One region of the Erwinia pyrifoliae DSM 12163 genome, then DNA from elsewhere that is predicted to be linked to it. Evidence: predicted binding sites of a transcription regulator. Region 1 holds the regulator's gene; the other holds the start of a gene.
The links. The regulator LexA, encoded in region 1, represses DNA repair genes until DNA is damaged. The targets are predictions, from matches to a motif close to TNCTGTATGTACATACAGNA.
Positions count from the first base shown of each region.

Region 2: a site for LexA is predicted at 1,680-1,699, ahead of umuD (translesion error-prone DNA polymerase V autoproteolytic subunit). Genes of this name have one in related genera too.

Region 1 covers NC_017390.1:3,633,620-3,637,041, reverse strand. Annotated here, with positions in the region: gene plsB (glycerol-3-phosphate 1-O-acyltransferase PlsB) at 1-897, opposite strand, end outside; gene EPYR_RS16500 (diacylglycerol kinase) at 1,025-1,390, shown strand; gene lexA (transcriptional repressor LexA) at 1,501-2,109, shown strand; gene dinF (MATE family efflux transporter DinF) at 2,292-3,422, shown strand, end outside.
Region 2 covers NC_017390.1:1,741,324-1,744,745, forward strand. Annotated here, with positions in the region: gene umuC (translesion error-prone DNA polymerase V subunit UmuC) at 1-1,240, opposite strand, end outside; gene umuD (translesion error-prone DNA polymerase V autoproteolytic subunit) at 1,243-1,662, opposite strand; gene EPYR_RS07730 (YoaK family protein) at 1,834-2,565, opposite strand; gene otsB (trehalose-phosphatase) at 3,280-3,422, shown strand, end outside.

The DNA.
Region 1 (3,422 bases):
GTGCCCGTCCTGCGCCAGCTGGCGCACGCGCTCGCCGCCGTTAACGTTAATGCCCTGGTAGAGTTTGCTCCAGGTCCAGCCCATGATGCGGTCTGTGAGGCGAATCGCCTCGTAAGAGAAGTCGGCAGCGACCTCCTCCATCAGTTCTATCGCATTCTGTTGCGCTTTCTCGTGGGAGATCTTCTTGCTGCGCGCCTCATCCTCTACCGCTTTAGCGATGGCCTTGGACTGTAACAGTTTATTGAACAGATCCTGACGTACCGGCAGGCGTGGCCCGACTGCCGCCAAACGCTGGCGGGCAAAGTGCATGCGCGCAACGCGGGCCAGCTTCTGGGCGATAATTTTGTCGGTGCCGTGTTCTGTTGCCATGTGGCGCAGCGACACCATCGGTGAGAAACGCACAAAACTGTCACGGCCTAACCACAATACGGCAAAGAATTTCTGGATGCCGTTCAGCACGCGCAGATGCGGCTGATCGTCGCCCTGCACCTCGCGGCCTGGGGCGCGTCCAAACATCACCGAGACGGGCACCATCTGGACATCAAGTTCCGGATGGTTGCGGTGCAAATCCAGATAGTCATGGAACAGCTTAACCGACTCCAGATTCGGGACGAAATAGGGGAATACGCGCGGGCCATCATGGATAAAGACGTGGCGTGGCAGCAAATTGCCATCGATATCCAGCGGTTCCAGCGGATCGGGCAAGTCCTGTTTGCGACACTGATCGCGCAGCGCAAGGAGATCGGCCTTTGAATCATAAGGCAGTACGTACATAATAGGGCGCGACGTATCAAGCCCGAGTTCAGCAACCGGCTCGGCCGGAATTGCTTTACTTTTTACCAGTAATTTAACCGGTAAATTCAATAAGTTATAATATAAATTACGCCAACCTGACATAGATAAAATAAAGCCTCTTGTTAGCAAAGCGACGCAAGCATACCAGAAAGTGCCAGCGGAATCTGTGATGTTACAAAACCAGAACATCCAGTGAATGACATTCAACTTCTTAAAGGACTATCTCATTATGGCAAATAACGCTACCGGATTGATGCGAATTATTAAGGCTGCCGGGTATTCCTGGAAAGGTCTGCGCGGCGCATGGCGGCATGAAGCGGCCTTTCGCCAGGAAGCTGCGGCAGCGATTATCGCCATTGTTATTGCTGGTTTTCTTAATGTCGACGCGATAACTCGTGTGCTGCTGATAGGCTCCGTCGTGATGGTGATCATCGTCGAGATCCTGAATAGCGCCATCGAAGCGGTCGTAGACCGTATTGGTCATGAAATCCATCCCCTCGCCGGCCGGGCAAAAGACATGGGTTCCGCCGCCGTATTGATAACGATTTTGTTGGCCGTCTTAGTTTGGATCATGCTGCTGCTGCCGCTTTTGTGATGAGTCACTCAGAAAACTCAACAAATTGAATTTAGCCCAGCTTTAGGTTTTCAATACAGAAATACCTGTATATACTCACAGTCGACTGTATAAACAACCAGGGGGGCGGAATGAAAGCACTAACGGCAAGGCAGCAGCAGGTTTATGACCTGATTCGCGACCACATTAATCAAACCGGTATGCCCCCGACTCGGGCAGAAATAGCCGCGCAGCTCGGTTTCCGCTCTCCAAATGCGGCTGAAGAGCACCTTAAAGCACTGGCGCGTAAAGGCGTAATTGAGATTGTCTCTGGTGCTTCACGCGGTATCCGCCTGATGATGGAAGAAGAGGTCGGGCTTCCATTGATTGGCCGGGTAGCAGCCGGTGAGCCGCTGCTGGCAGAACAGCATATCGAAGGGCACTATCAGGTTGACCCGGGCTTGTTTAAACCAGGTGCCGATTTCCTGCTGCGTGTTAGCGGTATGTCAATGAAAAATATCGGTATTATGGATGGTGATCTGCTGGCGGTGCATAAAACGGAAGATGTGCGCAATGGTCAGGTTGTTGTGGCACGCATCGATGATGAAGTTACCGTTAAGCGGCTGAAAAAAAATGGAAATATGGTGGAGCTACTGCCAGAAAATCCGGCGTTCCAGCCGATTGTGGTCGACCTGCGTCAGCAAACGCTGACCATTGAAGGGCTGGCAGTTGGCGTCATCCGCAACGGAAACTGGCTTTAAACGTCGTCCTTTACCGAATATTGCGCGCTGTACCCACGGCGCGTAGCTCCCCGAAGCAGCCATTTTACTCAAGATAATGCGAGTTGCAGCAGGGCGATTAGCCAACGCGCCCGCCAGCATAAGCGATGCGGGGAGAAGAGGGCGGCTAACGTACCACCTGCTGCCGGCACACAAAGGTGTTAATGCGTTTATTATCTCCTGCTGACAAACATCTCTGGCGGCTGGCGCTGCCCATGATCCTCTCCAATATCACCGTCCCGCTGCTGGGGCTGGTAGATACCGCTGTCATTGGCCATCTTGACAGCGCTGCTTATCTCGGCGGCGTGGCGATTGGCACCACGGTGACCAGCTTCCTGTTTATGCTGCTGCTTTTTTTACGCATGAGTACCACCGGGCTTACGGCGCAGGCGTTTGGGGCTAACGACAAACTCGCGCTGGGCAGGGCGTTAATGCAGCCACTTCTGCTGGCTCTGCTGGCGGGAGGGCTGTTTATCGCCCTGAAAACGCCGCTTATCCATCTGGCACTGAAACTGACCGGCGGCAGCCAGCAGGTCCTGCATCAGGCGGCACTATTTATGCAGGTGCGCTGGCTCAGCGCACCTGCCACACTGGTAAACCTGGTGCTGCTTGGCTGGCTGCTGGGCGTGCAATATGCTCGTGCGCCGGTGATCCTGATGGTCGTTGGCAACCTGGTGAATATCCTGCTGGTCCTGTGGTTTGTGGTTGGCCTTAAATGTGGCGTGCAGGGAGCGGGCGCAGCTACGGCCATTGCCGAGTATATCAGTCTGATCGTCGGGCTGCTGCTGGTCAGGCGGGTAATGGTGCTGCGCGGGCTGTCGCTGCGTCTGATGCTTAAGGCATGGCGTGGGGATCTGACGCGCCTGCTGCGACTGAATCGCGATATTATGCTGCGTTCGTTATTGCTGCAAATCTGCTTTGCCACCCTGACTCTCCTTGGCGCACGCTTAGGGAATGACGTGGTGGCGGTCAATGCGGTGCTGCTGATGTTCCTTACCTTCACCGCTTATGCCCTTGATGGCTTTGCCTATGCGGTCGAGGCCTGCTCCGGGGAAGCTTTCGGGGCTGGTGATAGTAAGCAGTTACTCACCGTATGGCGCTCTGCCTGTCGGCAGGCGCTGCTGGTAGCGCTGGCTTTCTCGCTAATCTATGCCATGTGCGGATCGCAGATTGTAGTCCTGCTGACGTCACTGGAACCGCTGCGCCAGTTGGCGGATCGCTACCTGTGGTGGCAGGTACTGATACCGTTAGCAGGCGTTGGCTGTTATTTGCTGGACGGCATGTTTATCGGTGCT
Region 2 (3,422 bases), 1.9 Mb from region 1:
CATAGCGCGTGGTGTAAGCGGGGGAGAGCATCTCCCGCTTCATCTTCCAGGCCTTTTCTATCCCCTGGCCGGCAAACCAGACCTTGCCTTTACCCGAACGGTTTAAGCTGTCGATGGTTTGCATCAGCGCGGCGCTGTTCGCCCACACGCGCTGTTCATCAAACAGGTTAAGTTGCGAAACCCCGTTACTGTAGAAATCTGCCAGCATGACGCCGGCTTTCATATAGCGGTGCCCGTCTATCCAGATACGCGCCAGCGATTCGGTTGCGGCACGAATAATGTCACGCGTGTCATTTGACGGTGTCATCAACCGGGTGGACGCCTGGTTGCCGTAGTACACTTCATTGTCCGCATGCGGGCTGGTGCGCACAAACACGCTGATAAAACGGCAGAACTGCCGCTCACCACGCAGTTTTTCTGCGGCTCGCTCGGCATAGGCACAAACGGCCTGATGCACGTCTGAATATTGCGTCAGGCGGTTGCCAAACGAGCGGCTACAGACGATCTGCTGCTTAGTCGGAGCAAACTCTTCCAGCTCCAGACAGGGGTCACCACGCAGTTCACGCGCGGTCCTTTCCAGCACGACGTTGAAATGTTTCCTGATCACCCACAGCGAGCTTTCTGCCAGATCGAGTGCGGTCTCAATGCCCATCAGATTGAGCTTTTTACTGATACGCCGTCCAACGCCCCAAACGTCTTCCACTGCCACCAGCGCCAGTAGTTTGCGCTGGCGGTCAATAGAGGATAAATCGACAACGCCGCCGGTAGCCGGCCATTTTTTCGCTGCATGATTGGCCAGCTTCGCCAGCGTCTTGGTTTGCGCAATGCCTACGCCAACCGTCAGCCCGGTATTTCTTAGCACCTGATTGCGCATCTCATGACCAAAATCTGCAAGAGATACGCAATTGTTGACGCCAGTCAGATTAACGAAGGCTTCATCGATGGAATATATCTCAATGGCGGGAGCGATATCGGTCAGCGTCTGCATAACGCGTTCACTGAGGTCGGCATACAGCGCATAATTGGAACTGAATACGTGAATTTCAGATGGGTATGTATTATTTTTTATTTTAAAAAAGGGTTCCCCCATTTTTATGCCCAGTAATTTTGCCTCCGCAGATCGTGAAATCACGCAGCCATCGTTATTCGATACCACCACGACCGCTTTTCCCCACAGGTCGGGGCGAAAAACGGTCTCACAAGAAGTATAAAAGCTGTTCACATCGACCAGAGCAAACATGATTACTTATGCGCTTTCAGGGTAAAAGTGACCACGCCAAAGATTTCCAGCTCTTCTGCATTTTGGAATGAAATGGGCGGATAGTGAGGGTTATGCGGCACCAGCTGCAGAACCGGATGGGTACGCAGCTCCTTAACGGTAAACTCACCGGCGATGGCGGCCACCACGATATCGCCATGAACTGCGTTCAGCGAACGATCAACGATCAGCAAATCACCATCGCCGATCCCTGCTTCGCGCATTGAGTCACCGCTGACTTTGATAAAATAGGTGGCGCTTGGGTGCTTAATAGCGAGTTTATTCAGGTCGATGCGGTCTTCCACGTAATCCTGGGCAGGGCTGGGAAAACCACAGGGTACGCGCTCGGAGAACAACGGAAGTAGCAGGGGGCAATCAATGTCGAGCGGACGGATAAACGGCATAACGGCAACCTCAATATAACTGTATTTATATACAGTATCAGCGATTAACCGGAACGATCAAGCCACCCGCCAGAGAATTTCAGGAAGCATTTGAACAGGCACGGAATTTAACTTTTTACAGTGGATCAAAGCCTGACGATGGCGCGCCGCTGAAGGAGAGTGGCCGGCGGGCTAGTATCGCGCAATGCGTACGGTGATCACGATCGAGCTGATGGCAATCAGCGCCAGGAACACCCCTACGGCGATCATTGAGCTGAAACTAAACTGTTCGAATAACAGCAGGCCGGCCATACCTCCGCTCAGAAAGGAAACAATGGTCACCAGGTGAGTCACAAACTGCTGGCATGCGGCGGCTATCGGCTGTGAGCGGTCACGCTGGAACCAGGCGGTCAGTACGGAACCGAGAGCGATCCCCGCATCCGTCAAAGTGCCGGTAACGTGGGTGGAACGCACGCGGCCGTTAGACAGCTGGGTGGACGTGGCATTGTGGATCCCCATTAGAAAACCGAGGCAGACAATTGCCTCGCGGTTATTGCCGGCAGCATAAAAAAACGTTTCAAACGCCGACAGCAGCATCAACATCACCCCTTCAATCAGCAGAACAATACTGAATATCGTTCGCAGCTTATTCTTAATACCCCAGATCACTATCAGACGAGATGTTACGCAGCCGATAACAAAAGCGGTAAGAATTGCCAGCAAAAATTTCAGATCCCTGATGTCGACGTTGGAGACCTCGGAGGATAATTGTGCAGCATTGCCGGACATATGCGATGGGAAAATACCGAATGCCCCCAACGCCATTGCATTCAGCAAGCCGGCGCTGGTGGCCAGTACCAGCGCCAGGTAACGGTCTTCAGCGTGCGTTCTTTCACGCTTTCTTTTAATCATCATGCGCAGCATTATCGCCCCTTATTGTTGCGGTTGGCGATCAGCCGGGCTGTTGCCAATTTTAACGCAATATAACGTTTTCACACAGGTTTAGTGAACATATGGGGAATGAATGCCAATATCTCAGACTGGTCTGAAAAATAGCGGTTTTTTTGCTTAAAAAGCGTGTAAAAAAAGCCCGGTTACTGGCGTTACGCATAATGTGTTTGGCCGCTGTGCAGAACCGTCCCGGTGATGCGCAGGCATGATGAAATGCGTTAGAGAGGCACAACGCAGAGCCACCGTAACGCCGTGAAGGGGGCGCGATGGCGATGCAGATCCGGTGAAACAGCCCCGGGCAGGCAGGCTGCTATTCAACACGCTTCACCAGCCGGCAGGGTAGCGTTTATTGAAAACTGTTATACTGGCCTGTCAGTGCAGAAAGTATCAGCCCGCTGAAATCGCAGGTCAGTATCGTCGAATCAAAAAATAGAAAGGCTGAATCGCTTTGAACTGAATTATCTTTTTTATCATGGGGTTATTTTGCATTTTTTGGTTTTATCTGGAAATTATCCTATAATAAGCTGCGATGTTGTCCGCACTTAAGGGGTTGACATGGTGAGAAAAACCACGATCCTCTCATCGTCGTCTGACGGCATGCGCTTCTCTCTGTTTTACCGTTCAGCGCGCGCGGTTACCCTTTATGGCCTGCAGCATCTTTCCTAACTCGTGACTCAGGAGGAAGATGTGCCGATACCAACAGATTCCGTTCCCTCGTTGCAAGCCGCAACGGCCTATGCCTTTTTCTTTGATGTGGATGGCACTCTGGCAGCGATCCAGTCGCGTCCGGATGAGGTATCAATACCTGCTTCTGTGCTGGATGATTTGCA